2 regions of the Kushneria marisflavi genome follow, and region 1 is predicted to be linked to the other one. Evidence: riboswitches for the same ligand, from Rfam matches in the RefSeq annotation. Region 1 holds a riboswitch; the other holds the start of a gene.
What was found. A riboswitch is a leader RNA that binds a small molecule or an ion and turns the genes downstream of it on or off. The one in region 1 is predicted to bind cobalamin.

Region 1 (14,899 bases):
ACGGCGACTGGCGTCATCACCGGCGTACGCTGGCCCGGGATCTGACGCTGGAAAGCGGACGCTGTGCGCTGAACATCGTGCTGCTGGCCGATCAGGCCTGGCAGATGATGGATGCCATCGCCCGAACGCTCTATCGCGTCTACGTCTCGCGACGCCACCTGCTCGAATGGACCACTGCGGCCGCACTGGTAAAAGATCGCCATCCGGGTGCGGCCAGCTTCGCCCGCGCAATGTCCGGCGGCGCGCTGCTGGCGCTGGTCGTGGTGCTGGCACTGGCCCTGTTTGAAACGCCCGGCTGGGCGTTGCTGCTGCCGCTGCTGGCCGCGTGGCTTGCTGCCCCGCTGATGGCGCTGTGGACCAGCCGCGCCCCGCGCGACACCACCGACAATCTACAGCTCGACACGACGCAGGCCCGCACGCTGCGCCATATCGCCCGGCGCACCTGGCACTTCTTCGAGACCTTCGTCACACCAGCTTCTCACGCACTGCCGCCGGACAACTTCCAGTTCGACCCTCATCCGATCATCGCCGAGCGCACCTCGCCGACCAATATCGGACTCTACCTGCTCGCCTGTGTCGCGGCGCGCGACTTTGGCTGGATCGGTACCCGCGCGGCCGTGGCGCGTCTGGAGGCGACGCTGGCCACCCTCGATTCGATGGAACGCTGCCGGGGACATCTCTACAACTGGTATGACACGGCCACGACCCGACCGCTGGAGCCGCGCTATGTCTCGGCCGTCGACAGCGGCAACCTGGCCGGCCACCTGATCGCGCTGGCCAATGTCTGTGAGGCGTGGATCGATACTCCGCGTATCGCCGACCCGCACAGCGGCCTGATCGACACGCTCCACCTGCTGCATGAAGACACCGGGCTTAACGAGACCCTGTCGGCGGCGGCCAGGGCCACGCTTTGCAAGGAGATTGAGGCGCTGATCGAGCGGCTGGCGCGCGAATCAGAAAGCGACCGCGACGACGCCACGCTGGGGGATGGCGATCTCCGACACTGGCTGACCCGATGGCGCGTACAGATGGCAGGCATGGCTACTCGTGCCGAATACGCCCCTGACGTTCGCGATGACGAGGCCGGTGGCGTGAGCCTTGTCTCGGAAAATGACGATGAAGCCCAGGAGGCGCTGAGTCAGCGCACCCCGATGGCCGAGTGGCTGATGCGACTGGAGCGCTGTCTCGACGAGCACACCGAGGACCACGCCAATACCTCGGATGACGAGCTGCTGGCCCAGCGGCTGCTGACACTGGCCCAGCAAGCGCGCACCCTGACCCACGAGATGGATTTCACCTTTTTGCTGGTGCCCGAGCGCCGGCTCATGTCGATCGGCTATAACCCGCGCGAAGACCGTCTCGATGAAGGCTGCTATGACCTGCTGGCTTCTGAAGCGCGGCTGGCAAGTCTGGTGGGCATCGCCAAGGGCGATCTGCCTACTCGCCACTGGTTCCGACTGGGTCGCGCCGTCAGCCCCCAGCCCGACGGCGTGGTGCTGATGTCCTGGTCGGGGTCGATGTTCGAGTACCTGATGCCCTCACTGGTCATGCGCGCCCCGCGCGACAGCCTGCTTGAGCAGACCAACCGGTTGGTCGTGGCCTGTCAGCAGGATTACGCGCGCCAGCGCGGCGAGCCCTGGGGGATTTCCGAATCCGCCTATAACGCCCGCGATGCGAGTTTCAACTATCAATATTCCAACTTCGGCGTGCCCTCGCTCGGCCTCAAGCGCGGGCTGGCCGACAGCTTTGTGCTCGCCCCCTATGCCACGGCGCTGGCCGCCATGGTCGCGCCCAAAGCGGCGATCGAGAACTTTGAGCGGCTGCGCGAACTGGGCGCCGAAGGGCGCTATGGCTTTTTCGACGCCATCGATTTCACCCCCACCCGCCTGCCGCTGGACCGGCGCTTTGTGGTAGTGCGCAACGCCATGGCCCACCATCAGGGCATGACGATCGTGGCGATCGCCAACGTCCTGCTTGATGGCCGGCTTCGCACCCACTTTCGCGCCGAACCGATGATTCAGGCCAGCGAGCTGCTGCTGCACGAGCGCCTGCCCCGCGAGGTCTCGACGCTGCCCTCCCCCAACGACACCGACCATGTCATCGTGGTCGAGCAGCCCTCAGGCGACGACGCCGTACGCCGATTGACCGGCCGGCCGCCGTCACCCCCGGTCACGCATCTGCTCTCCAACGGCCACTATACGGTCATGCTCACTGCCGCCGGCGCCGGCTTCAGCCGCTGGGGAAAACTGGCCATCACGCGCTGGCGTGAGGACTCTACCCTGGATGACTGGGGCAGCTTCATCGCCCTGCGCGATCGGGACAGCGGCCGGTGCTGGCTGGCTGGCGGCGTCGGTGACCTCACCACCGCTTCCGAACCGGCAGACAGCTCGCGCGAGGTCGAATTCGCCGAGGATCACGCCCGTTTCATGCGCCATGACGGCACACTGACCACCACCCTCGAGGTGCTGGTGTCCGGTGAGGACAACGGCGAGGTTCGCCGGGTCACCGTCACCAACAATGGCGAGCGCGAGGTCACGATCGAGCTGATCTCCTATGCCGAGCTGGTACTGACCACGCCCAATCATGACGACGCTCACCCGGCCTTTGCGAAGATGTTCGTGGAAACCGACCTGATTTCCGAATATCAGGCGCTGACCGCCACCCGGCGCCATCGCGATCCCCATGAGGCGCCAATCTGGGCCGCCCACTTCATTCGAACCGACGATGCCGACAGCGACAGGCCAGCGCGCGGGCATCATGACGAGGCCCTCACCCGGCGATGCCCCGGGTTTGAGACCGATCGCGCGCAATTCATGGGACGCGGCCGCACGCTGGCCACCGCGGCAGCGCTGATGGATGCCCCGTTCGATGAAACGGACGCGATACCGAAGGGCCGAACCGGCGCCGTGCTTGACCCGATCTTCTCGCTGCGCCACACCGTGACCATCGCCCCGGGGCACGCCGCTCACGTCGATTTCTGGACCGTGGTGGCCGACAGCCGTGACAGCCTGGTCGCCCTGATTGACCGCCATCACGACGCTGGCGCCCTTGAGCGGGTCAAAACCCTTGCCTGGACGCAGGCTCAGGTGCAGCTGCGCCATCTGGACATCACGCTGGACGAGGCCGCCGACTTCCAGCGTCTGGCCGCACCGATTCTTTATCACGATGCCCGGTTCCGCGCCCCGGAGCCCACGCTGATTCGCGGGCTCTCGCGGCAGTCCGACCTGTGGGCCATGGGCATCTCGGGCGATCTGCCCATCGTGGTGCTGCACTTGGCCGATACCGAAGAAATCGCCTGGGTGGATACCCTGTTGCGCGCCCGCGAGTACTGGCGCGCCAGGGGGCTCGGTGTCGATCTGGTGATTCTCAACGAGCACGCCTACTCCTACCTGCAGGAGCTACAGGACGCCATCGACACCGCCATACGCACGCACGCCTCCCCGCAGGACAGCCATGAACCCTGGCTGGGCTCGGTCATCTCGCTGCGGGGCACGCAGCTGAGCCAGGCGGCGCGGGATCTGGTACTGGCCACGGCGCGCGTGGTGCTCCGGGCCCACAAGGGGCCGCTGCACCGACAGCTGACGGCACTGCTGGCCGGCGATGACGATCACCTGTTACCGCTCACCCTTGAGCTTTCGCAGACAGGCGTCACGCCCATCCAGCGTGAACCGGTGCCGCGCGATCTGGCCCATCCCGAAGAAGAGAGGCTCGACAGGTTTGATAAAGAGACGCTGGAATTTTTCAACGGCACCGGCGGCTTTGCCAGTGACGGGCGCGAGTACGTCTGCGTGCTCGATGACGGCGCCACCACGCCGCAACCCTGGATTAACGTGGTCGCCAACGAGGGCTTTGGCTTTCAGGTCTCCGCCGAGGGTGCGGGCTATGTGTGGGCAGACAATAGCCGCGACAACCAGCTCACGCCCTGGTCCAACGATGCAGTGGGAGATCCGCCCGGCGACGTGCTCTACATTCAGGATGCCGATACCGGTGCCATCGACACCGTCACCGCCGCGCCCTGGCGCCCCGGTCGGTCAGACACGCGATATGTGGCTCGTCATGGTTTCGGCGTCAGCCGCTTCGAACACGACACCCGCGCGCTTTCGATGACGCTGGTACAGTTCGTGCCGCTGGAAGACCCGGTCAGGATCTCGCAGCTCACCCTCACCAACCGCACCTCGAGCCCCAGGCGGCTGATCATCACCGGCTATGCCAGCTGGATCATGGGCAACCTGCGCGCCAAAAGTGCGCCCTGTCTGATCACCGAGCACGATCTCGCCACCGGCGCGCTGCTGGTCAAAAATCCCTGGAACATGGCCTTCCCCGACCGGGTCGGCTTCGTGGATCTCGATGCCCGCCAGAGCGGCTGGACAGCTGATCGACGCGAGTTTCTGGGCACGGGAACGCTGGCCGAGCCCGAGGCACTGCGCCGTCAAAAATCCTTGAGCGGCCGGGTCGGTGCCGGATGTGATCCCTGCACGGTGTTGCAGTGCACGCTCACATTAGCGCCGCACGAGACCGTCACGCTGGCCACCCTGCTGGGCCAGGCCAGTGATATCGAGACCGCTCGAACGCTGATCACGCGCTATCGACAGGCCGATCTGGTGGCAGAGCTGGCGTCTGTCGAGGCGTACTGGCGCACCTTCCATGACACGCTGCAGGTCAAAACACCCGATCGGGCGATGGATGTGATGCTCAACGGCTGGCTGACCTATCAGACGCTGGCGTGTCGTGTGGTGGCACGCTCGGCGTTTTATCAGGCCAGCGGCGCCTACGGCTTTCGTGATCAGCTGCAGGACGGCATGGCGCTCACCTTCGCTCTGCCCGAGCTTGCCCGCCATCACCTGCTGCGCGCCGCCGGACGACAGTTTCTGGAAGGCGACGTGCAGCACTGGTGGCTACCGCACTCGGGGCAAGGCGTACGTACCCGCATCGCCGATGACCGGGTGTGGCTGGCGTTTGCCACTGCCACCTACATACAGCGCACCGGTGACGAGGCCGTACTCGACGAGCCGGTAGGCTTTCTGGAGGCCCCGAAACTCGCCCCCGGTGCCCACGACGAGTTTACCCAGCCCTCAGACGCCGAAGAACAGGCCCCTCTGCTTGAGCACTGCGTACGAGCACTGGAGCAGACGCTGGAGCAGTTCGGCGAACACGGCCTGCCGCTGATCGGCACCGGCGACTGGAACGACGGCTTCAACCGGGTCGGTGAGGAAGGCCGCGGTGAAAGTGTCTGGCTGGGCTGGCTGCTGCTACGCACGCTGGCCCTGTTTGACCCGCTGATCACGCCCCGCGACCCGGCGCGCGCCGAGCGCTGGCGACACCGGGCCGAAGCACTGCGCGAGGCGCTGGAAACCCAGGCCTGGGACGGCGCCTGGTATCGCCGCGCCACCTTTGATAGCGGCGAGTGGATGGGCTCAAGTGCCAATGAAGAGTGCCGGATCGATGCCATTGCCCAGTCCTGGTCGGTGCTGTCCGGCGGTGCCGACCCGGCACGGCAACAACAGGCGATGGACAGCGTCTTCAAGCATCTGATTCGTGAAGACGACGGCCTGGCGCTACTGTTCACCCCGCCGTTTGATCAAAGCGATCAGGAGCCCGGCTACATCAAGGGCTACCCGCCGGGACTTCGCGAAAACGGCGGCCAGTACACCCACGCCGCCACCTGGTCGATTCTTGCCTTTTCAAGGCTTGGCCAGGCCGACCGCGCGCATCAGCTCTTTTCGATGCTCAATCCGATCAACCACGCGCTGACCGATGAGGCCGTCCAGCGCTACCGCGTCGAGCCCTACGTGATCGCCGCAGATGTCTACTCACAACCGCCGCATACTGGCCGCGGCGGTTGGACCTGGTACACCGGATCCAGCGGCTGGCTCTATCAGGCCGGCGTGCAGGGCATTCTCGGCATTCGCCGTGAAGGGCGCGAACTGATCGTGAACCCATGCATCCCCGATGACTGGCCCGGGTATTCAGCCACCGTGGAGCTTGAGGGCAACCACGTGACGATTCGCGTTGAACGGGTTGAGGATGGAGAGGCGGTGGGGATCACGCTGGATGGGGGGCGGCTGGAGATCATTGGTGAAGCAAGGGTGGCGCTGGATGGGCGGACGCATGAGGTGGTGGTAAGCCTGAGTGGAGAGTGAGTCCTTCTAAAGGGAGACATGTTCCGTTGAAGGATGCCATCTTTCCATCGCTGAACCCGTGTGGGCGAAGGACGCGATCCGATGACTTCGATCATGTCCCCGGTTCAGCGACACATCGCCGCGCTTCCCCATTTCCCCCAGGTCATTGATACTGTAGGCCTCGTGATGAACACGAGGCCCATACAATAGGCGCCGGCCGGTCATGACCTGCCGTACGCCAGACAACACAATGGGAACATTGCCATGACCTCTGTCACCCGAGCGTCTCCGCTCGATCTTCTGCGCCTGCATTTCCTGGTCGTCGTCCTCTCGCTGATTGCCGAGTGGATCGGCATCATCAAGATTCCGCTGGGCGTTGGTACGCTGTTATTGCTGCCGCTGTTTTATGCCTTTTTGCTGGCCATTGCCCTTAACCCGCATCTTTCCAGCCGGTTTCATGCGCTGGTGCCGCCACGCCTGAGCGATGCGGCTTCACCTCTGATCCTGATTGCGATCATGCCGTTCATTGCCCGCTTTGGGTCTACCATCGGGCCATCGATCGATCAGATCATCAGTGCCGGGCCAGCGCTGATCCTTCAGGAGCTGGGCAATCTGGGGACCATGCTGATCGCCCTGCCGTTTGCCGTGCTGGTGCTGAAAATGGGCCGTGAGTCGATCGGGGCGACCTATTCGATTGCGCGGGAACCCAACATCGCGATCATCTCGGACCGCTACGGGCTCAAGGGGCCGGAAGGCATCGGCGTGATGGGGGTCTATGTGGTCGGGACCATGTTCGGCACCCTCTGGTTTGCGCTGATGGCCGGTTTTCTCGGCTCCAACGGCTGGTTTGATCCGCGGGCGCTGGCCATGGCCTGTGGGGTGGGCAGCGGCAGCATGGTGGCCGCCTGTTCGGGCGCGCTGGCCGAAGCCGTGCCCGCGATGCGCGAGGAACTGCTGGCCTTTGCCGGTGCCAGCAACCTGCTGACCTATGCCACCGGGCTTTACGTCTCGCTATTTATTGCCCTGCCGGTCGCGGAGTGGCTCTATAAACGCCTGAGCCCCAAACGCCGCGCCGCTGCCGGCGTTGATGCCCGGACGTTTGATGCCGACAGTGCCACGGAGACCGCGGCAGAAACGCGTCCCGAGCAGCAGATCAAACAGACCGCGATCGCCCTTGCGGCCGTGTGCGCGGTGGGCTGGATCACCAACGTGGTCAACGCCGGGACCCTCTGGGGTGCCCTGCCCGGGATGATCATCCTTTATGTCATGAGCCTGCTCGGGCTGGTGATTACTCGAGTCGTACCCTTCTACCTGCCGGCGATCGCCTGGATTTCACTGGTCAGCATCCTCATGACCCTGCCGTTTTTCCCCGGTAATGCCTGGCTGGTGGCACAGCTGTCGCAGGTCAACTTTTTGGCCATCGTCACCCCGGTACTTGCCTACGCCGGGTTTGCGCTGTCGAAGCAGGAGTTCAGCATGTTCCGCCGTACCGGCTGGAAACTGGTGATCGTGTCACTGCTGGTGTTTACCGGCACCTATCTCGGCTCGGCCGTGGTCGCCCAGCTGCTGCTCTGACCCGCAACGGTGTGGCGGCCCCCCTGGCGGGGCGCCACATTGACGCTTATACCTGTCATCACACGGAGAAAGGCATGTCCATGAAGATCGTCGTCATTGGCCTGGGGCAAATGGGGGGCAACATGGCGCTCACGCTCAAGCGTGCCGGCTTTGAGGTGACCGGTATTGATCCCAATGATCAGACACGACAGCTCCTGAGCGATCAGGGCCTGATCGTTTCCAGTGATACCGCCTTGCCGGCAGCCGATATCTATCTGCTGTCACTGCCCACCGCCGATCATGTGCGCACGGTGATCGAAACCAATTCCGGGCTTCTCGAGCACGCCGCCCGCGGCAGCGTAGTGATGGATACCTCGACCAGTGATCCGGTGGTCAGCCGTGAGCTGGCGCAGAAGATCGTAAACGCCGGCCTTGAATGGCTGGACGCCCCGGTCAGCGGCGGTCCGAAAGGCGCCGCCACCGGTCAGATGGGCATGCTGCTGGGCGGTGAGTCAGCCACCATTGAGCGGGTCACCCCCGTACTCGAGGCCCTCTCGGCACGCTATACCCATGTTGGCCCGGCCGGCAGCGGTCATGTGGTGAAACTGGCCAACAACTACCTGTGTGCGACCCACCTGATCGCCACCGGCGAGGCTGTCGCCATGGCCGCCCGAGCCGGCGTTGACCCGGCGGCCTGCCTGGCCGGGCTCAACAGCGGCTCGGGGCGCAGCGCCGTCAGTGAGGTCAACTTCCCCGAGTGGATTTTGTCCGAGCGTTTCGATTCGGGCTTTACCACCGGGCTGATGCGCAAGGACCTGCGTCTGGCCCGTGACGCCGCCGAGCAGCTGGAGACCCCGAGGGCGCTGCTGAATCACGTGGTCGAGCGCTGGCACGAAGCGCGCGACATCGAGGATCAGGACGACTTCAACCGCATCGCCGATGCCCTTCTCGCCACCGCCCGCAAGTAACAGGAACGCTGTCATGTCGACCATGTCTGAACTGGATCAACGCGCCCGAACACGTCTTGAGACCCTGCTCGATCACTTTGGGCTGGGCCACATCGGCGCGCCGGCCACCAACTGGATCGATGGCGAGGCCGTCATCGGCCAGGGCGAGCCGATCACGCTGCGCAACCCGGTCACCGGCCAGGTACTGGTGAGCTATCCCGATGCCGGTGCGGCGCTGGTGTCGCGTGCCGTCAGTGCCGGCGCCCGGGCGCAAATGGAATGGATGGCCCTGACCGCCAGTGCCCGCGGCCGGCACATGAATGCGGCTATCCGGGCACTGGCGGGAGAAGAGGAGCAGCTTGCACAGCTGGAGAGCGTGGTGGCCGGCAAACCGATCAGCGACTGTCGCGGCGAGGTCGGCAAGGTGCGCGAGATGTTCGAGTACTACGCCGGCTGGTGTGACAAGCAGCATGGCGAAGTGATCCCGGTACCCACCTCGCATCTCAACTATGTGCGCCACGTGCCCTATGGCGTGGTGGGTCAGATCACGCCCTGGAACGCGCCGATGTTCACCTGCGCCTGGCAGCTGGCGCCTGCCATTGCGGCCGGCAATGCCGCGGTGCTCAAGCCTTCGGAGCTGACGCCCTTCACGTCGGTCGTGATCGCGAAACTGCTGGAAGGCGGCGGCCTGCCAAAGGGGCTGATCAATATCGTCAACGGCGTGGGACCCACCACCGGCGCGGCCCTGACCGATCATGACGGCATTTCGAAACTGGTCTTTGTCGGTTCTCCGGAAAGCGGCCGCCTGATCGCCCGGGCCGGTGCCCGGCGGCTGGTGCCCAGTGTGCTGGAACTGGGTGGCAAATCCGCCAACATCATATTCAACGATGCCCGCCTTGATGACGCCATCGCCGGCGCTCAGGCCGCCATCTTCGCCGCCGCCGGGCAGAGCTGCGTGGCGGGGTCACGGCTTCTGATCCAGCGCGATATTTTCGAGGAAGTCGTTGAACGCCTGGGGCGCGCTGCTGCACGGATTGCTGTCGGCCTGCCGGAAGAGGACGCCACTCGCATGGGACCGCTTCAAAATTCGCGACAGTTCGAGCGCGTCACCAACATGATCGATACGGCCGTCAAGGCCGGCGCCCGGCTGGTGACCGGCGGTCACCGCCCGCACGGGCTGCCCGAAGGCGCCAGTGGCTACTTTCTGGCCCCAGTGGTGCTTGCCGATGTAACGCCCGACATGGCGATCGCCTGTGAAGAGGTCTTCGGCCCGGTGGTCGTTGCCATGCCCTTTGATGACGAAGCCGAGGCCGTGCAACTGGCCAATGCCACCCGCTTCGGGCTGGCCGGCGCGGTCTGGACGCAGGACGTCGCCCGCGCCCACCGCGTCGCCGGCAAGCTGCGTGCCGGTACGGTCTGGATCAACAGCTACAAGGCGATCAACGTGATGTCGCCGTTTGGCGGCTTCGGCGACAGCGGCTTTGGCCGCTCCAGTGGCCTGGAAGGCCTCAAGGAGTACACCCTGCCCCAGAGCATCTGGGTGGAAACCGGCGAGCAGGCAAGCGTGGCGATGGGGTACGGCAACGGCGTGGGGTGAGTCTTTCCTGCGAAGATGTTACATGATCCAAAAGCCCACCGAACGGTGGGTTTTTTTATGCCGCCATGCCTCAAGACCACACTAACCGCTTATTTGGTGCCCCCGAGGCTTGAATGACGACAGCACGACATTCTTTATCGCGTCACCACCACCAGACCGATCAGCAGCAGGCTTCCACCGGAGAGAAAATTGATTGTCAGGGGCTCGCCGAGCAGGAGCGCCCCGAACAGCACGCCAAAAATCGGGGATAGAAACGAGAAGACCCCCAGTTGCGAGGCAAAGTAGCGCCGCAGCAGCGCGAACCACAAAAGCAGTGCGGCAAAGGAGATGACCAGCGTCTGGAAGGTCAGACTGGCGATCGCCGCGCCGGTAAACTGAATGCGCCCGACATCACCCAGCAGCACCGTGGCAGGCAGCAACAGCAGACCCGCGACAGTCAGCTGATAGCACAATGACTGGACCGGCGGCGCCTCGGAAAGCGATGAGCGGCGGATCACCAGCGTCGTGGCCGCCCAGGCAAGACCGGCCAGCAGCCCCAGCAGGTCGCCCCATAGAATGTCACCGGCATTGTCGATATCGGTATCCGGCGCCATGGCCAGCACCATACCGCCAAAGGCCAGGGCAATACCGATCCACTGGCGTCGCGTCAGCTGTTCGCCCGGCACCCACAGGTGCAGCCCCACGGCCGCAAAAACGGGGGCCGTGTAGAGAAACACCGACATGTGAGAGGCCAGCGTATGGTTGAGCCCCCAGGCCACAAACAAGAACTCCGCGGCAAATCCCAGCCCCACCAGAATCCCCGGGCCGAGCTGCGCGCGCATATCGCGCAGCCTGATGCCCTGCCACCAGGCCAGCGCCGCTACCAGCACAGCCGCAAGCGATGAGCGCAGGGCTACCTGCGCCAGCGGTGAGATGTCTGCCGCCACCATCTTGATGGCCACCTGCTGAGCGCCCAGCACGATGCAGAACAGCACCATCAGGGCACTGGCCTGCAGGTCCAGCCGCCGGCGGATCGACCTGCTGTCTGTCGATAGAGTAGACGTTGCCTGTCCGGTGTTCTGCATAGGGCCTCCTGTCGGTTACAGGCCTCAGTGGAGCATTTGCCGGTCTCACCGCCAAACGATTAATCTGGAGGCCAAGGCTCAGGAAAACTCATCCATGAAGATCGAACGTCTTCCCCTCAATGCACTGCGCGCATTCGCCGAGGCGGCCCGCACGCAGAGCTTCAAGCACGCTGCCAATAGGCTGGGGGTGACGCCCGGTGCGGTCAGCCGTCAGATCAAACAACTCGAAGACCGGCTCGGCGTTACGTTTTTTTGAGAGACATGCCAACGGGGTACAGCTCAACGAGATCGGGCGGCAACTGGCCCGGAACATCGACAGCGGCCTTGAGCACATCGCGGCGGGTGTCGCGACCGCGCGGGAGAGTGCACGACAGACTCCGATGCTGACGCTCAGCGCACCGCCCACTTTCCTGCAGCTGTGGCTGCTGCCACGGCTGGCCACATTTGAGGCTCACATTGGCGGTCTCGATATTTCGCTGGAGTCCAGTGACACCCTGATCGTCCCCACTTGGCGAGGCAACGGGGCGCGTCTGGCGATACGCTATGGCCGCGGCCCCTGGTCGGACGTGACGAGTTACCGGCTGTTGGGCGATGAGCTGTTCCCCGTCTGTGCTCCCGCACTGCTCAAACAGCACGGTCAGCCCATGAAGCCCGCCGACCTGGCCCGTCACACCCTGCTGGAAGTGGCCTGGAACTCTCCACAGAGCGCCACCGTCCCGGGCTGGCAGACATGGCTCGAGACAGTCGGCGTCGCCAATCAGGTGTCGCCGCCGCAAAGGCGCTATTCGCTGTCCGGGCTGGCCGTGGACCAGGCCATTGCCGGGCGGGGCCTCATGCTGGCCAGTCTCCCCCTGGTGATGGACCGGCTGGCCAGCGGCGTACTGATTCGCCCCTTCGGCGAACAGCATGCCCTCGCCTCCCCCATGACCTACGACCTGCTGACCCCGGCGATCGGTGAAGCGTCGCCTGCCGTGGCACGTTTTGTCGACTGGCTGTTGCAAGAAGCCACCGTCTTCGACGGTGAGGCGAACAAGGCCCACTGAGCCCAGCACCTCTATTGGCCGGGCCGCATGGTTGTTGATCAAATAAAAAGCCCACCGTTGGGTGGGCTTTAGAGTAAAAACCGGTCGGCCATTCAATTTTTACAACCATTCTTGTCGCAGGTAATTCTACTGCCTGAAGACACCCAATGATCTGAATGGTCTTTCGTGTCAAAACCGCAGCCGGTTTTCCCGCCTTTATTGCCTTTATGAACAACACCGGTCGGTATGTGCTTGACGGCCATAAGCGCTCCTTTGATTAGACAAATTAACAGTAGCTTGATTGCAAATATCAACAACGCAACTTTTGCCTAATTCGTCATGAGCCAAACCATCAAGAAAACATTAACCACGACTGATGCACAGAACCAAAAAGCCCACCGTTGGGTGGGCTTTGTCATCATGCGTCTCGAGCGTCTTTCAGAGCGCGGGGCGATGCAGCCGGGCATTGAACAGCGGCCCGCGTGTCATGCCGGCGCGCCATTTGGCGAGCGCCAGCACGCCCAGATCGATCAGCGGTTCCAGAATCACCACGCTCATGTAGGCCACCCCGAACGTACTGACATTGATGAGGCTCTGCGCCGAAAGCCCCTCGCCGTAGAAGGCCCAGAAGCCGACCCAGAGCACGATGCCGCCCTGATAGGCGGTGGAAAGCGCCAGCGCCTGTCGATAGGTCACCTCAACGTAGGGCGTATCGCGCGGAATCAGGCGTCTGGCCAGCACGCTGATGCCCCACAGCGGCACGATCAGTGTGGTCACGTTCATACCGTATTGCGGCAGGTCGAACGGCGCGAAGAAAAGCCCCTGAATCAAAAGCCCCAGCGCCAGGCCGATCGCCGTCGGGCCGGCGCCAAACAGTAACAGCAGGGTCGAGCCCAGAATCAGATGGACCTCCGACACGCCCACGGCGTGGTGAGGCAACATCTCGAAAAAGCAGAAGACACACAGCGTGGCCACAAGACTGCGACCGATCAGCGCCGTGAAGCCATCGCGGCCTACCAGCGTGTGCCGTGCCAGACGCGCGGTCAGCCCGAAGGCACCGGCCGCGGTGGCGTAACTCAACAGGATTTTGGCGCCCGTGACGACGCCCGGTTCGATATGCATGCGATTGATCCTTGCTGCACCCACCGTGCAGGGATGAGATGAATGGAAGTCGACATGGCAGGTCTCCTGGCTTGCGCGTCATCACCCTTGCCTCGCCTTCCCGGCAGTGGCCAGTGGCGTGTGAGGCGGGCTCATCGCTTACAGTTGCGGGGGCAGCCGTGGCTTGTCCACGTTCCCTTTTCATTTGAAACGGCAGGGCCGCTTCAACACCATGTCACCTGCATTCTATGCCCGGCGGGCTCGGGGAAAGCAACGCCTTTTTAAAGCGATGTCTGATAAAGGGGCAGTGCCCGGACGCCAGCGCTTGATCGCCGCTCCTGCTGATCAGGCACCGCTGTCCATCGCGATAACGCGCCCTGATGCGCCCTCCAGCACACCATCGCGGATCACAGCGATGACCAGACAGGCCTCACGCCCGCTGGCGCCCACAAGGCGTGCCCCCCGCGCATTCCATCCGCCGCTTCTGCCGCAGGTCTGCCAGCCACCAGTGTCGGAGATATGGTTGGAAAACAGCACAGGCATTCCGTGACGCCGGGCAATGCCGGCGAGGCATTGGGCATCCGCCTCATATCCACCGTCTGAAATCAACACACTGGCTAAATAGACCGCCGCCTTCTGAGCGGCAACGGCATCACTGTGAATGGTGTGGGCAAAATCGGCGCAAATCGCCAACGCGATGCGCACGCCGTTGACGGTGAAGAGACAGGCTTCATCACCCGGCGAGCAGTACGCCTCCTCCCCATCGTGCAGATGCTGCTTGGCGTAAAACGTACGCGCCCCATCGGGAAAGCAGATGACTGCCCCGATGCGGGGCTTGCCGCCGTCGTTGATCAGCGGACAACCTGCAATCACAGCCATATTGTTCTCGACCGCGGCAGCAGACAGGGTTTTGAACACCTCGGCATCGGAAGCCATGGCAAGCGCTTCCAGCAGATCGGGCTCGTAACCAATCAGCGAGAGCTCGGGAAAGACGATGACATCGGCGCCGTCCTGAGCCGCACGCTCGACGTAACGCAGATGCGTGGTCAGATTGTCCGCCACGGCACCGCGGATAACCGGTGACTGCGCCAAAGCGACAACGACATTGCCTGCATTTTTAGAGGGCATATCCACTCACATCCTGTTCACAAGGGCCGGAATACAGGACATGAAACCTCACGGGCACTGCAAAAGAGAAGCCATGGCTTTCAGGATCTATTGAAACGGAGGCATCAGTAGCTGGTGGCGTGTCATGAGCAGACGGAACGGTTTATCCACTATTGATAGAAAATTATCGTTTTAAGGGCCAAGAATACGCGTGACCAAGAAGCAGGAATATAAAACGTCGTCGTTCCGGCGAGGGATAAAGAAGGATCGCTTTCGGCCAGAAGAGGGCGTTAGGAGAGCTCTCGTATGACGCCTAAGCTCAGCGACATATCGTCAAGTCACGTCCGGAACAAAGAATTACCAGACACTCTCTTCATAATCATTCTGG
Region 2 (14,899 bases), 1.5 Mb from region 1:
AGAACGGGGCGTATCCTACATCACTGTTATGCAAAAGGAAAGAGGATGTTCACGAACATTCAGGGATTCGTGTGCTTTTTCATCATCCCTGCGATGTCTTCAAGCTTTTCAAGACAGATCCGACCGCTAAAAAACGATCCTACATCGATATAGCGAACGTTCCCCAGCGTTCTGGGTTCCGGCACGGGAGTATGTCCTACCACAACGCCGTCAATACCGGACACGATAGACTGATTGTTTGACTCGATGCGCTGTCGTGACCACAGAAGCGTTTCGCGAGATGTCTTGCGAATGTCTGACCAGTTGGCGGGTGGCTCGGCGTGAACGATTCCCACAACGCCGTGAGCGGTCTCGACTTCAAAGGCCAGGGGCATCTTCATCATGGCCTCTGCAAGGCGATTTCTCAGAGTGACCTTGTCATGGCTCTGAGACCAGTCTCCTCCGTTACTCAGCCACTGTCCCCAGTGATTATCGAACAAGGCGTTACGCGCCATCATTTCATGATTGCCGGTTACCGCATAACACCAGGGCTGATGGACCAGCTCGAGACATTTCAGGGAATCAGGACCACGATCGATCAGATCGCCCACGCTGAAAAGACGATCCCTGGCGGTATCGAAATCGACCCGGGTCAATTCACGCTCAAGTAATGCGTAATGCCCGTGCAGATCGCCAACGACATAGTCATGACCATTGTCATTGCGTTCGAATCGCTTGAGCATTCATGGACTCCGATAAGTGTTGAGCAAAGGCCGCATCATAAACGAAACGCGAGCGTATTTTGACCTGTCACGTGACAACGATCAGTGCATGAATGATACCGGGCACATAGCCCATGAGCGTGAGAAGAAGATTAAGCCAGAAGGCATCACCAAAACCGGCGGCCAGATATACCGCCAATGGTGGTAACAGAAAGGAAAGAACAACCAGAGTGACAGGGTCCATGAGTGAAAATCGATGGCAGAATCCCTGTGAAGGGACCCTGCCAATAGATCCTTTACCAGTTGATGGCGCTTTGGACCTGCTCGGGCGTCAGAACGTGACGAGCGTACTCCTGCCCCTGACTTGAGCCGGCATCATATGGATTTTGTGTGTTGATGTAGGCAACCAACACCTGATCGTTTTTGGTGCCCATCACATGGGCCGGTGTCGAGCCAACACGATCCCTGGCCTGGCGCTGCATTTGCTCCCACTCCTGCTGCGGATAGGTCGCCAGTGCCAGCAACGGCTCCGGAGTGCTGTTGAGCTCAAAATTCTTGTAATAGAAAACGGCCATATTTTGAGCATCGATGCGCTGATTGTTCCATTCGAACGTATCGCGCTCGACGACGCTGTTTTGCCAGTTTTCAGGATAGGTAAAGGTATAGCCGACAGTGGTATTGCGATAGCCCTGCTCTGACTGTTGGATCACGCTATCAATGTTGGGATCCTGCTGTTTTGGCTCGGAGCTTGAGCAGCCTGCCACGGCAAACATGGCACCTGCGATGGCCAGCGTGGTGGCCCCTTTTTTAATAAAAGACATGCAGCATCCTCCTTGAGTCAATAAGTCCTGCACAGTCAATATAGTCCATATCATGATTTGACAAATTATCTGACGGTCATCGGATGATTCAGCCACGTGCATGACGCTCCAATCCCATGACCTTATTTCTGCTTTCATCACGGGATGCGACCTGGAGGGTGTTTGTCGGTGATGCAATGGAGAGCAGGCACGCTGATAAAGAAGCGGTCAGGTCAAAATGGGCGATATAGCGGGTGATTAAGGAATTGACTAAAAGAGTTTGGCAGCCACGGCCCGGTCATCGTGGATATGGCAACAGGACATTTTTATTCAGGCCAGGTATCGACACTGATCAGGGTCGCGAGCGAACGACGCTGATCCCACCCCTTCTGTGCCAGCATGGGGGAATCATAAAAGGCGCTAACATGACCGATGCACAGAATGGCAATGGGCCATGCCCCCTTTGGAGCGTGAATCAGTGATTTCAATGCTTCAGGGTCGAAAAGAGATACCCAGCCAACACCGACACCCTCGGCACGCCCTGCCAGCCAGAGATTCTGAATGGCGCAGCTGGCTGAAGCCAGATCCATTTCGTTGATGGTGCGACGTCCAAACACATACTGCTCTCGCGCATCACAAAGCGATACCACCCAGAGCTCAGGGCACTCTCGGATGCCTTCCACCTTGAGCTCCAGAAATGCTTGAGCACGCTCGTCGAGCGCCTGCGCCGTGGCCTGACGCTCCTCATCAACAAGCTGTGCCACGGCCTCGCGCAAGGCAGAATCGCGAATGCAGATAAACCGCCACGGCTGCATGTATCCAACGCTGGGCGCATCATGTGCGGCTTCCAGCATCCGCTGTATGACGTCCGGGTCTACCGGGTCAGGCAGGAAATGGCGCATATCCCGGCGCTCGCGAATGGCGCGATAGACCGCAGCCTTGTCTTCATCACTGTAGGCATGTTGGCTCATGACAACCTCCCGGTGACCCTGCCAGCCACTATTATGGCCTGCTCCAGGTGCTGCATCGCACGTGAGCTCTCATCGTGCAATCCAAAACGTAGAATGGCACGCTGCTCATCGATTACCCACAGGCGTGTCAGCACGCCCTCGGATAACAGAACTTCATGCCAGAAACGAGCGCGTTCAAACGTCATATCAAACCCGTTGAAAAGCGCGCCATGACGCCAGCGGGCGATATCACCATGTACCCCAACCTGCTTTTCAAGCCACGCCCCCTGTTGGCCGCTGGCGTGCCTGAGCGTTTTACTCATGGTGCGCTGCCAGGGATGATCTTCAAGAGCCTCTACGCCGGCCTGTTGAGATGGTGACGTTACCCGCCATGGTCCCTGCAAGGCGGACAGTCTTTGCATGATGGTTGATGACACTCTTCCAATGACGGTGCCCAGACGCAATCCAGCCAGACCAAAAAACTTGCCCAGCGAGCGCAATACGATCACGTTATCAGCGATATCCGGCAGCAGGCTCTGTTCAGGTGTGGCATCCATGAAGGCTTCATCGACGATTAACACGGCGCCCTTCTGCTGCAGTCTGGTGGCCAGAGCATGTAGATCGCGGGGCGCGATATGCTGCCCACCAGGGTTGTTGGGATTGATGACGACCATCGCGCGCAGATTGTCTGAATCAATCCACGATGCCACCACGGCCTCAGGGTGATCAGCGTCGTAAAACCATGCTTGATGACCGGCCTGCTGCCAGCGCCACTCATGCTCTCGATATCCGATATCGGGGAGCGCCACGATGCCTGACTCGACACAGTGCGGCAACTGCTCGATGGCCCACTGCGAGCCTGGAATATTTAAAAGCGTGAAATCATCCTCGGCACCGAGCGGTGACCCCAGATAATACCAGCTTGATGCCTCAAGAAGTGCCAGATCGTGATCCGGCAGGGCCTGACAGGCGCTCGCATCAATAGGTGTGATCGGATAGGGCCACGGGTTAATGCCGGTTGAGAGGTCCAGCCAATCCTCTCGCTTGATACCGTAACGACGGCTGACATCAGACAACCTGCCGCCGTGGGCCGGAAATGCCTCGAAAGCACGCGTCATGACCCTACCCATGTGATGATCAAAAGCACGGCAAGCCATATCAACAGGGCATGAAAGACAAGCGTGCAGGCACGATCGATATCCATCACCGCAGCAGGACGTCCCTCACCAAGTACCGGGCCTGCGACATGCTGCCCATGATAAATACCGCCACCGCCAAGCCGTATCCCCAAAGCTCCCGCTCCTGCGGCCATGACCGGTCCTGCATTTGGACTTTTCCAGTTCCTGCCCTGCTCCCACCAGCATCGTATGGCGGCATTGAAGGTGTTTTTTGAAATTTGCCAATGCCAGCCGGCCAGTGCGTAGGACAATGCCGTCAGTCGAGCCGGTATCCAGTTCATGATGTCGTCGACGCGTGCCGCGACACGTCCGAAATAAAGATAACGCTCACTGCGATACCCCCACATGGCATCAAGCGTGTTCACCACACGATAAAGCACGACACCGGGGATTCCTGCGACTGCGAACCAGAAAATTGCGGCGAACAGCGCATCACTGCCGTTTTCAAGTACGGACTCACAGGTCGCGCGTGATATTTCGCACGCCTCGAGCTGCCCTGTATCCCGACTGACCAGCATGGCCACCTGCTGGCGTGCATCTTCGAGATCGTCTTTCAAGAGGGGCTGATAAACACGTTGAGCATGTTCGATGAGGCTCTTGCGGCCGATAGCCAGATAAAGCGTTAAAACGGCCAGGAATATGTGCCAAAAGCCTTCCAGAAGACGGTCGAGATAGATGGCCGCCAGCATAATGGGAGCAATGACCAGGCACCATCCGATAAGACCAGCGACCAGGTTTCCGGTATTTGACTGACTGGAACCGTAAACGTGCTTTTCAACGGTCGAGATCCACCATCCCAACCCTACGAGGGGATGAAATCGTCGAGGTTCCCCCCATATCTGATCAACTAATGTTGCTGCTAATATTACTATCCACATTGGAGATAACGGTATAATTTTGTTTGGCGATTACACATCATTGCCGACTGGTGCTCCAAGATGGCATAACTGCTCGAACTGTTCGTGACTTTGTCGATCAATATCGACACGTAAACGCGCAAGACCAGCGTAAGGCAACGATAGACGGTGCAGCCAGTCCCCCTTTTGCATCGACATGCCTATCCGCATCGCCACCCAGCTTTTGATAACACCGGCATGCCCAAACACCAGAAGACGTATTGACGCGTCATCCTGATGATCAGCGGTATCCGCCAGCGCCGTTCCTCTATCAAGAATATTTTTCCAGCCCTGTTCGATGCGTGTCAGAAACGCATTGACCGTCTCCCCTTTCGGTGGAGGAAATGCTCGAGGGTTCGACCAGAACTGTTCCAGTTCGGATCTGGAATGCTTCAGCAGTTCCTGTGTGGCTATCCCGTCCCACGCGCCAAAGTTCATTTCCATGATTTCAGGCATGACATGCAGCGGTACGTTCCACTCTTCGGCCAGCACTTCTCCTGCACTGGCGCAGCGAATCAGCGGTGAGCTAATGATCGCATGAGGGCGAGGCAGGGTTCGTGCGGCCGCCAGCATATTCCTGCGCCCCGAGACACTCAGGGAGACGTCGGTCTGCCCACGCAAGCACTGCTGTGGGCCCTCACACTCACCGTGGCGCAGGCAGTCGATGATCAGCGCCTGGAAGGTCATGTCGGCTCTCCCTTGAGGCACTGGGGAAGCCCGGCGACCACCCACCAGACACGCTGGCATCGCAATACCAGCGTCTGATGAAGCCAGCCGGCCTCGTCCACAAAGCGTCGCGACAGGGCATTCATGGGCACGATTCCCTGCCCTACCTCGTTGCTGACCATCACTACCCGTCCTGGTGCCTCGTCGAGGGCCTCCAACAGCCGGCCATACTCGTGATCAAATCGCTCATCACCATCGAGCAAAACATTGGTCAGCCAGAGGGTCAGACAATCTACCAGCAGCAGACGATCTGCTCGAGCATGCCGATCAATGGCATCCCCCAGCGCCAGTGGCGCCTCTTCCAGCGACCAGTGGGCAGGTCTGCGTAAACGGTGAGCCTCAATGCGCGCGTGCATTTCGCTGTCGTTATACACTTGCGCCGTGGCGATATACGTCACCTCAAGGCCGCTCTGCATGGCCAGCGCTTCACCGTGACCACTCTTGCCACTGCGTGCGCCGCCCAGAATCAACTCATGCATGCATCATCACCAGTACCAGATACAAAAGCACCTCGGTGATCTGTTGAACGGCGCCCAGTGCATCTCCTGTCACGCCGCCAAGCTGATGTTTCAACCAGCGGTACAGCATCCATCCCGAGAGCGCTGTCACCAAAAGCAGAACGCTACCAGAAACGACCCCGGCAGAAAGCACTGCCACAAGCACGGCAATGCCACCCAGCCAGCCGTGATCACTGACACGATGCTGCCCGGTCAAGGCATGAACCTTGCTGTCGGCATCGCATCGTAGATACGGCAGCAGGCCCATCATGAAAGCGGCCAGCCCACGACTCAGGGCATGGGCGGTGATCAGTGCCATCATCACAAGCCCGGACTCCTGCTGCGCCAGCGCACTCAATAACAGCCACCGCCCTACCAGACTCGCGATCAGCGCTAGCACACCATAGCTACCGACCCGGCTGTCTTTCATGATGGCCAGACGCTGGGCCACGGTTTGACCGCCTCCAAGGCCATCCATGCAGTCTGCCAGACCGTCTTCATGCAGGGCACCGGTCAGCCATAGCGACAGCACCAGCGTCACAAACACCGCGACAGAGGCAGGGAGCACCTGTTCAAGGCCCCAATAAATCAGAGCAAGCCCCAGACCGATCAGTGCACCGACCAGCGTAAACCAGCGATGGCAACGTCCCAGCGCCTGTGCGCTGACTTCACCGGGAATACGCACCGGTAGCCGGGTCAAAAAACTCACCGCCAGACAGCCCCACTGCCACTGACAAGCCAGGCCCTTACGGCTCATAGCGTCAGGCCCACCTCTTCGAGCGAACCCAATTCATGATAAAAGGCCAGTGCCGAGCGCAGCAGCGGCAATGCCAGTGCCGCCCCCGATCCTTCTCCGAGTCGAAGCCCCATATCCAGAAGCGGTACGGCTTCAAGCTGATCCAGCAGCGGCCTGTGACCGCGCTCATCGCCACAATGCGAGAAGATTAGATAGCCCCGTACCTCAGGTGCAAGACGACAGGCACACAGTGCCGCCACGGTCGTAATGAATCCATCCACCAGAATGACCATGCCTTTTTCAGCAGCGGCCAGCATGGCCCCGACCATACCCACAATCTCGAACCCGCCCAACGCCGCCAGCGCCAGCCGAGGGTCCTGCAGGGCCTGCGCATGGCGCTGAAGCCCAAGCTGCACGATATCCTGCTTGCGCTTCATGATCGTGGCCGTAACCCCACTGCCGGCGCCGATACACATGTCAAAGGAGAGATGCGTGAGCGCTGCCATCAGCGCACTGGCGCTGGTCGTATTACCGATGCCCATTTCCCCCAGCGCAATCAGATTGCAACCATCAGCATGCAGCTCATCAATCAGTCGTCGGCTGTTGTCGAAACCGGCGTCAAGCTGTTCAAGCGTCATGGCAGGCTCACGGTGAAAAGGCGCTGTCTTCTCGCCGAGCCGATGATCGACCAGCTTTGGATGCGGCTCATGCGCCTTGAGCGTCCCGCAATCAATGACCTTCAGGGGTAGTCCGGCCTGCCGGCAAAAGATATTGATGGCGGCATTTCCTTCCAGAAATTGATGCACCATCAGCTGTGTCGTTGAAGGATCAACAATGGAGACACCTTCAAACGCCACACCATGATCGCCGGCAAAGAGCAGCATGATCGGTGAATCAATGCTCGTTTTTGAAAGTCCCAGAATACGCACCAGCGTTGCCGCAGTGGTTTCCAGCGTGCCCAACGATCCCGGAGGTTTTAGCCGACTGTCGATGTGGGCCTGAATACTGGCATCGTTCGCATCATCAGGGGGCGAAATATTAAAGGTCATGACATTGACTCGGTTAAACATGCACAAACGCTACCGGCTGCCAGTTGGTGGAGCAACGATAAAGTCATAAAGCCTCATCAGCGGGCCCGGCCACGCCGCAGCGTCGGACTTGACTCCATCATTGGCCCGGCTCACGATGAGCAGCGCTCGGGTGCCCGTGCAGGTTTGTACGGGATAATCGGGAAAGTGATGCAAGTTCACTGCTGTCCCCGCAACGGTAATCGAGTGGCTTGAAGCGTGACCACTGACCTTCATGGTCGGGAAGGTGCTTCAGCCCGGCAGACAATTGTCCGCCAGCTCGTCAGCCCGGAGACCGGCCCGGCGATGATACAGGGTGATAATGCCAACGACATTATCAGTAATGACTGCCGCGCGTACGGGTCGATACGCAGGAGCACACAAGTGACGTATTTTCCTATCAGGTGTCGGCGCTTGCCAGACGCCGCTGTACTCCATGACGCCTCTTTATCACATGAGTGGGGAATACACCCTCATGTCGCATCATCGCGTCCTGCACCTGCGGAGACGATATGACCGCTACCCCGCGTCCCTTGTTCCCCTTTGCCGCCGTCACCGGCCATGAACGCCTCAAGCTTGCGCTGATTCTGGCGGCACTGGATACCCGCCTGGGTGGTGTACTCGTCAGCGGTCCGCGCGGCACGGCCAAATCGACACTGGCAAGAAGCCTTGCCGAGCTGCTGCCCTTCTCGCGCTCATCACTGGTGACGCTGCCTCTGGGCGCCGATGAGGCCCGGTTGACAGGTACGCTGGACCTGGGCCGGGCACTGGGAGATCGTGAAGTGGCCTTTCAGCCCGGACTTCTCGCCCGGGCCCATGACGGTGTGCTCTACATTGATGAGGTCAATCTGCTGCCCGACGCGCTGGTAGACCTGCTGCTTGATGTCGCCGCCAGCGGTATCAATCATGTCGAGCGAGACGGCATCAGCCATCAACACCCTGCGGATTTCCTGCTGATTGGCACCATGAACCCCGATGAGGGTGAGCTGCGCGCCCAGCTGCTGGACCGCTTCGGACTCGCCGTACTGGATCATCCCGCACCGGATATCGAGCAACGTCTGCAGATTGTCGAACGCCGCCTGGCCTTTGATCGGGATCCCGAGGCGTTCACGGCCAAATGGCAGAAAGAGCAGGCGCTGTTAGGTGAGCGGCTATCCGCTGCCCGCAAGCGACTTTCGACGGTCACTCTCTCCGACGACCTGGCCCGCGTGATTGCCACCCGCTGTGTCGAAGCCGGCGTGGAAGGCGTGCGCGCCGATCTGGCCTGGCGACGTGGCGCACTGGCCCACGCCGCATGGCAGGGGCGTCATATCGTCACGCTTGAAGACGTCGAGACTCTGGCTCCGCTGGTCATGGCGCATCGTGCCCCCGGTTATGATCCCGAGCAGGGCCATGATGATGGCAACCCGGGCAATGGACGTCATCGTCACAATGATGGTGAAACGTCTGCTTTCGAAGAAGAGACCTCCCCGGAGGCTACCTCCGTGCCGCCGACGGGACGATATCCAGGACGCCGAACGCCAGCCGATGCTCCGGGCCGACCGGATATGTCTTCCGATCAGGACACGTCAAACGCTCGGGCTGATAGTGAATCGGCTCGAATGCCTGCACCGACGGACAACGATCAGCGTCAGAGTGATCACCAGAATCATGATGGCGATAATCATGGCAGCGGTGACTGGGGCACTCTGCCGGCTCATCAGCCCCCTCTGACGCTGGGCAGTGCTGCCAGCAGGCGCATTCAACAGCCGACTGCATCAGCTAGCGCTTCCATCAGGCAGCAGGCGTCACGAACGAAAGGTCGCCATGCCATTGGGCAGGCGCGTATCGACTGGCCCGGCAGTCTACGCAGGGCAGCCATTACTCACGGCCGCCCGACACCCGATACTGTTGAGGCACTGGCATGGCATCGCGAGCGACGCCGTCCTGAAAGACTCACCTGTATCGTGCTGGACATTTCCGGCTCCAGCCTGAGCCGGCAGACCTCTTCTCAACGTGCCCGCCAGATTGAAAAGGCGATGGCGCTGGTCGAGCAGCTGGCTTTTGATGCCTATCTCGCCCGCGAGCAGCTGATGCTGATGACCCTGAGTGGTGACGGCGTCACCGAAGTCATGTCCCCTCGTCGTGCCCCACGCTCGATGGCTTCCACGCTGAACCGGCTCACACCGGGTGGCGGTACCCCGCTACGACGTGGTCTGGACGATACTCGCCAGCGCCTGGCGCGCCTTCAGTCTGTAGACCCGACAGCGATTCACCTCTGGATACTGACCGATGCCCGTAGCCGGGACGATCTCGAACTTGCGCCGTTTGGCCTTGAGACCCACATCGTGGACTGTGAGCCACGGGAAGAAGCACTGGGTCGGGCAAAAGAGCTGGCCGCCGCGCTTGAAGCCACCTGCCATCACCTTGACGATCTGATCCGCACGCCAGCCGCACCGGCAATGAATGCCACCAAAACGACAGTTCCCGGGAGACAGCCATGAGCCAGCACCATGGTGATGACAGCGCCACTGACCAGGACGACACTCGCTACCAGCAGCGCATGGCCACCAAAAAGCGCATTGTCGATGAGCGCATTGCCCGCGCAGATCAGGAACGTGGTGTGCTGATCGTGCTCAAGGGCAACGGCAAGGGCAAAAGCAGCTCTGCCTTTGGCACCATGGCACGTGCCATGGGACATGGTCAGCGTTGTGCAGTCATCCAGTTCATCAAGGGGCGACGTGCCACCGGCGAGTATCTGTTCTTCAACGATCACCCACAGGTCGACTTTCACGTTATGGGGCACGGGTTCAGCTGGGAAGTCCGCGACCCGGAACGCGAACGTCAGGCCGCACAGGAGGCCTGGGCACTGGCGGAAAGGCTGCTGGCCGATGATCAGTATCACTTTCTCCTGTTTGACGAGCTCTCCTACATGATCAAGTACGGCTATCTCGATGCCGAACGGATTGCTCAGGCTCTCAGCACACGGCCGGCGCATCAGAACGTGATGATCACCGGCCGTACCATGGCGCGCGAGATTCAGGAGATCGCTGACACCATCAGCATCATTCACGATGAACGTCATGCCTTTCGGCTTGGCGTCAAGGCACAGGCGGGGATCGAGTACTGATGTCAACGACCGCGTACTGTCCAGCGCTTTTCCTCTCGGCCATGGCTTCCGGTCAGGGCAAGACCACCGTCACCGCCGCACTGGCTCGACATCATCGTCGTCAGGGTCGACGCGTCACGGTGTTCAAGACCGGCCCGGACTATCTGGATCCGCAGATTCTGGCACTGGCCTCCGATCAGCCGGTCGAGCCACTGGATCTCTGGATGGCCGGGGAAGCCTTCTGTCGCGAGCAGCTCTATCGCGCCGCTCAGGTCTCGGATCTGATTCTGGTGGAAGGCGCCATGGGCCTCCACGACGGGACGCCTTCCAGCGCCGATCTGGCGATCGCCTTCGATATTCCAGTGGCCTGTGTCATCAACGCCCGCGGCATGGCCCAGACCGTGGCTGCCATCGGCCTGGGGCTCGCCCGCTATCGCCCGGAAATGCAGTTTCATGGCCTTGTGGCCAACGCACTCGGCAGTGAGCGTCACCGCCAGCTGATCGAAGACAGCCTGCCTGATGATGTTCGGCTACTGGCGGCCCTGCCCAGAGAGGAGCACCTCGCCCTGCCCTCACGTCACCTGGGACTGGTTCAGCCTGGCGAGCAGGATGACCCGGACAACCTGTCACTTGAAGCGCGACTCGAGGCTGCCGCCAATCTGCTGGAAGGCCAGGCCCTGACCGAACTGCCACCCACGGTGGCCTTTGAGCCGCAAAATATCGATACGCCCCCGCCTGCTCTGGCCGGCAAGCGCATCGGCATTGCGCGTGATGCCGCCTTCAGCTTTATCTATGCCGCCAATGTCCGCCTGCTGGAAGCCATGGGGGCCGAACTCTGCTGGTTTTCACCGCTTGCCGATACCTCGCTGCCCGAAGGTCTCGACGCACTGTGGCTGCCGGGCGGTTACCCGGAGCTTCACGCCGCGGCACTGGGCGCCAATCACGGCATGTGTCAGGCCATTCGCCACTTCGATGCCCGCGGGCTGCCAATTCTGGCCGAGTGCGGCGGTATGCTCTATCTACAGCAGACCCTGACCGACCAGCACGGTACCTGCCATCCCATGGCCGGTGTGCTGCCCGGTCACGGGGAGATGCGTACCAAACGAGGCTGTCAGGGCATGCAGAGCGCCCCTCTGCCGGAAGGTGAAATTCGCGGCCACGCCCATCATCACTCTCGAAGCCACGACACCCTGACACCGATGGCACACGGCCGTCGTGCCAGTCATCCCGCGCCGGGCGAGGCCATCTTTCGCCGCGGCCGGCTGAATGCCAGCTATCTGCACCTGTTTTTCCCTTCCAATCCCGAGGCTGTCGCGGCTCTGTTGGATGGAACAATGGATGGCAGTCCCACGCCCGGCGCATCGGCACATGCCAAGTCATGTTCGCATGTCGAGTGACCCTTGCGGCCATGACACCAGCAACATCCCGATCGCTCTGGGGGTGGGCTGTCGGCGTGACTGTCCGCCAGAGGTCCTCATGCAACTGGTGACAGACATGCTGACACGCACTGGACTGCATCCGGATCAGATCACCCTGGTGGCCACCCTGGTGGGTCGTCAGCATGAAGTTGCGATGACCTCGCTGGCCAAGGCCTGGGGCTGCCCACTGATGGCCTTCCCGGCAGAGGCTCTGAGGGAAAGCGAGCCGGCCATGAGTCAGACCAGCGATACCACAAGGCGTCTTCATGGTGTGCCCGGTGTGGCCGAGGCCGCAGCTCTGGCTGCCATCAGAGCGCATTGCGACGCACCGGCCAGACTGCTCGTAGCCCGCCAGCAGTGCGACCGCGCCACCTGTGCGCTGGCCGTACCGAACGCCACCACGAACATTTCCCGACACCCCCTTTTCAGGAGATTCTCATGACATCCATCGAGACCTCGCGTCCCGAACTCCACAAGATCCCCGCTACCGTCGTCACCGGTTTTCTGGGTAGCGGCAAGACCACCCTGCTGTCGCATCTTTTGCGCAACGCCGACGGCAAACGCATCGCCGTGATCGTCAATGAATTCGGCGAGCTGGATGTCGATGCCGAACTGGTACGCAGCTGTCAGCTCGAAGCCTGCGAGGAGAACGAGGCCATCGAGCGCGAACAGGGCGTCTTTGAACTCGCCAACGGCTGCATCTGCTGCACCGTGGAAGAAGAATTTCTGCCGGTCATGCAAAAGCTGGTCGAGCGACGCGACCAGATCGATCACATCCTGATCGAGACCTCGGGCCTTGCTCTGCCAAAGCCGCTGGTGCAAGCCTTCAACTGGCCCGACATCAAGCAGTTCTGCACCGTGGACAGCGTCATCACTGTTGTCGACGGCCCGGCACTGGCCGCCGGGCGCGTGGCGCATGACCACGACCGCATCGAAGCGCAGCGTCAGGCCGACGAAAGCCTGGATCACGACCCGAGCCTGCAGGAGCTGCTCGATGACCAGCTCGCCTCGGCAGATCTTGTCATTATCAGCAAGGGCGATGCACTGGACGACGAGGCGCGCCGGGTACTGGAGCAACAGCTGCGCGGGGAGCTGCCCGAGCGGGTCAAGACGCTCTGGGCCACGCATGGCGAAGTCGATGTGGCCGCCGTCATGGGCCTGCAGCTGGCCTCGGAAGGTCGGGCCGACGACATTCACACCCATCATGATGATCATCACGCCCACGGACGCGAGCACCACCATGCTCACGATGATTTTGACTCCTGCGTCATCACGCTGGGCAGCGTGGACAGCCCCACCCTGGTCAGGGCGCTGGAACAGGCACTGGCCGAACAGACCATCTATCGGGTCAAGGGATTTGTCGATGTCGGCAAGCCCATGCGCCAGGTGCTGCACGCGGTGGGCAATCGCCTCACCCATCACTTCGACCGGCCGTGGCGCAGCGACGAGACGCGCCAGACCCGGCTGGTGGTGATCGGCAAGGGTCTGGATCGCGATCGCCTGCAGGCCGCACTGTCCGAGGCCGAGCACCACGAGCACATCCGCTGATATCAGCCCCGACAGTCCTTTAGTGGAGGGTGACGCATGCACCTTTTCGCCGCCCAGCCCGGCGGGTTCAGCGATGACAACGGCATTGTCGATCTCGGTCAGTCGCCTGCCGAACTGGTGATCCTGTCGGCTGCCGACAGTGCACTGGCCCTGCTGGCCACCGTGATCGAGGCCGATGACGCCCAGCGCGATACCAGCATCCGCCTGGCCAACTGGATGAACCTGTTAAAACCCGCCGCGTTTGATCTCTATCGCGACCGGGTGCTGGATCAACGCGGCGATGAGGCGCCAAAGGGCGCTCGCGTGGTGGTGCTCTCCCTGCTGGGGGGCGCTTCCTACTGGACCTATGGTCTCGAGCAGTTGAAGGCGTGGGCACAGCGGGATGGCCGCACGCTGATCGTGGTGCCCGGTGAAGACGTCGAGGATGAAAGCCTGCTCGAGGCCGGAACGGTGAGTTACCAGGAAGCGCATCGGGTGTGGCGCTACCTGCGCGAAGGCGGTGCCGACAACACCCGCGCCCTGCTCAACTGGCTCGAGGATCGCTTCCTGAATCGCCCCCGGCCGTGGCGCGAACCTCAGCCGCTGCCGCGGGTCGTTTTACATGCCCCGCCCAATGATCTCACCGCCACACCCGGTCACATCACCCTGAATCAATGGCGGACGCGCTGGCAGCCCGAGCAGCCGGTGGCGGCACTGGTGTTCTATCGAAGCCATCTCCAGCAGGGCAACACCAGCGTCTTTGACGCATTGATCGGCATTCTGGAAGCGGGCGGCTTCAATGTATTGCCGGTCGCCGTGGCCTCGCTCAAGGAGCGCCTGTGTCTGGACACCCTCGATGAGCTGATCGAGCAGAGCCATGCCGCCATCATGCTCAATACCACCGGCTTTGCCCTGGCCGCCACCGCGGATGTCACGCAGACCGGCTATCAGCACCCCTGGACGCGCCACATCCCCATCCTGCAGCTGATCATGGTGGGCACCACACTGGAAGACTGGCAGGCTCAGCCCATGGGGCTCAGACCGCGTGACATTGCCATGCAAGTCGCGCTGCCGGAGCTGGATGGGCGCATCATCACCCGCCCGATCGCCTTCAAGTCGGCGCACTATCACTCGACGCGCTGTCAGCACGACATCGTGATTCATGCGCTTCACGAGGAGCGGGCCCGCTTTGTCACCGAACTGGCCCGGCGCTGGGTCCGGCTTGCCGAAAAAGCCAATCAGGACAAGCGTATCGCGCTGGTGCTGGCCAACTACCCCTCAAGCGATGCGCGCATCGGCAATGGCGTGGGGCTCG

Region 2: another riboswitch for cobalamin. It lies ahead of B9H00_RS00570 (AAA family ATPase); the one in region 1 lies ahead of B9H00_RS10265 (energy-coupling factor ABC transporter permease).

The regions. Positions count from the first base shown of each region.
Region 1 is NZ_CP021358.1:2,251,427-2,266,325, reverse strand. It holds gene B9H00_RS10300 (GH36-type glycosyl hydrolase domain-containing protein) at 1-6,140, shown strand, start outside; gene B9H00_RS10295 (DUF3100 domain-containing protein) at 6,384-7,694, shown strand; gene B9H00_RS10290 (NAD(P)-dependent oxidoreductase) at 7,769-8,641, shown strand; gene B9H00_RS10285 (aldehyde dehydrogenase family protein) at 8,664-10,217, shown strand; gene B9H00_RS10280 (DMT family transporter) at 10,352-11,281, opposite strand; gene B9H00_RS17150 (LysR family transcriptional regulator) at 11,376-11,537, shown strand; gene B9H00_RS10275 (LysR substrate-binding domain-containing protein) at 11,662-12,324, shown strand; gene B9H00_RS10265 (energy-coupling factor ABC transporter permease) at 12,742-13,425, opposite strand; cobalamin riboswitch at 13,465-13,654, opposite strand; gene B9H00_RS10260 (carbon-nitrogen hydrolase family protein) at 13,750-14,532, opposite strand.
Region 2 is NZ_CP021358.1:97,277-112,175, forward strand. It holds gene B9H00_RS00520 (metallophosphoesterase) at 60-722, opposite strand; gene B9H00_RS00525 (YqaE/Pmp3 family membrane protein) at 790-945, opposite strand; gene B9H00_RS00530 (hypothetical protein) at 998-1,522, opposite strand; gene bluB (5,6-dimethylbenzimidazole synthase) at 1,828-2,472, opposite strand; gene B9H00_RS00540 (aminotransferase class I/II-fold pyridoxal phosphate-dependent enzyme) at 2,469-3,569, opposite strand; gene cbiB (adenosylcobinamide-phosphate synthase CbiB) at 3,566-4,507, opposite strand; gene B9H00_RS00550 (histidine phosphatase family protein) at 4,538-5,212, opposite strand; gene cobU (bifunctional adenosylcobinamide kinase/adenosylcobinamide-phosphate guanylyltransferase) at 5,209-5,730, opposite strand; gene cobS (adenosylcobinamide-GDP ribazoletransferase) at 5,723-6,505, opposite strand; gene cobT (nicotinate-nucleotide--dimethylbenzimidazole phosphoribosyltransferase) at 6,502-7,533, opposite strand; cobalamin riboswitch at 7,665-7,869, shown strand; gene B9H00_RS00570 (AAA family ATPase) at 8,064-10,034, shown strand; gene cobO (cob(I)yrinic acid a,c-diamide adenosyltransferase) at 10,031-10,660, shown strand; gene B9H00_RS00580 (cobyrinate a,c-diamide synthase) at 10,660-12,036, shown strand; gene B9H00_RS00585 (cobalamin biosynthesis protein) at 12,116-12,499, shown strand; gene cobW (cobalamin biosynthesis protein CobW) at 12,496-13,605, shown strand; gene cobN (cobaltochelatase subunit CobN) at 13,642-14,899, shown strand, end outside.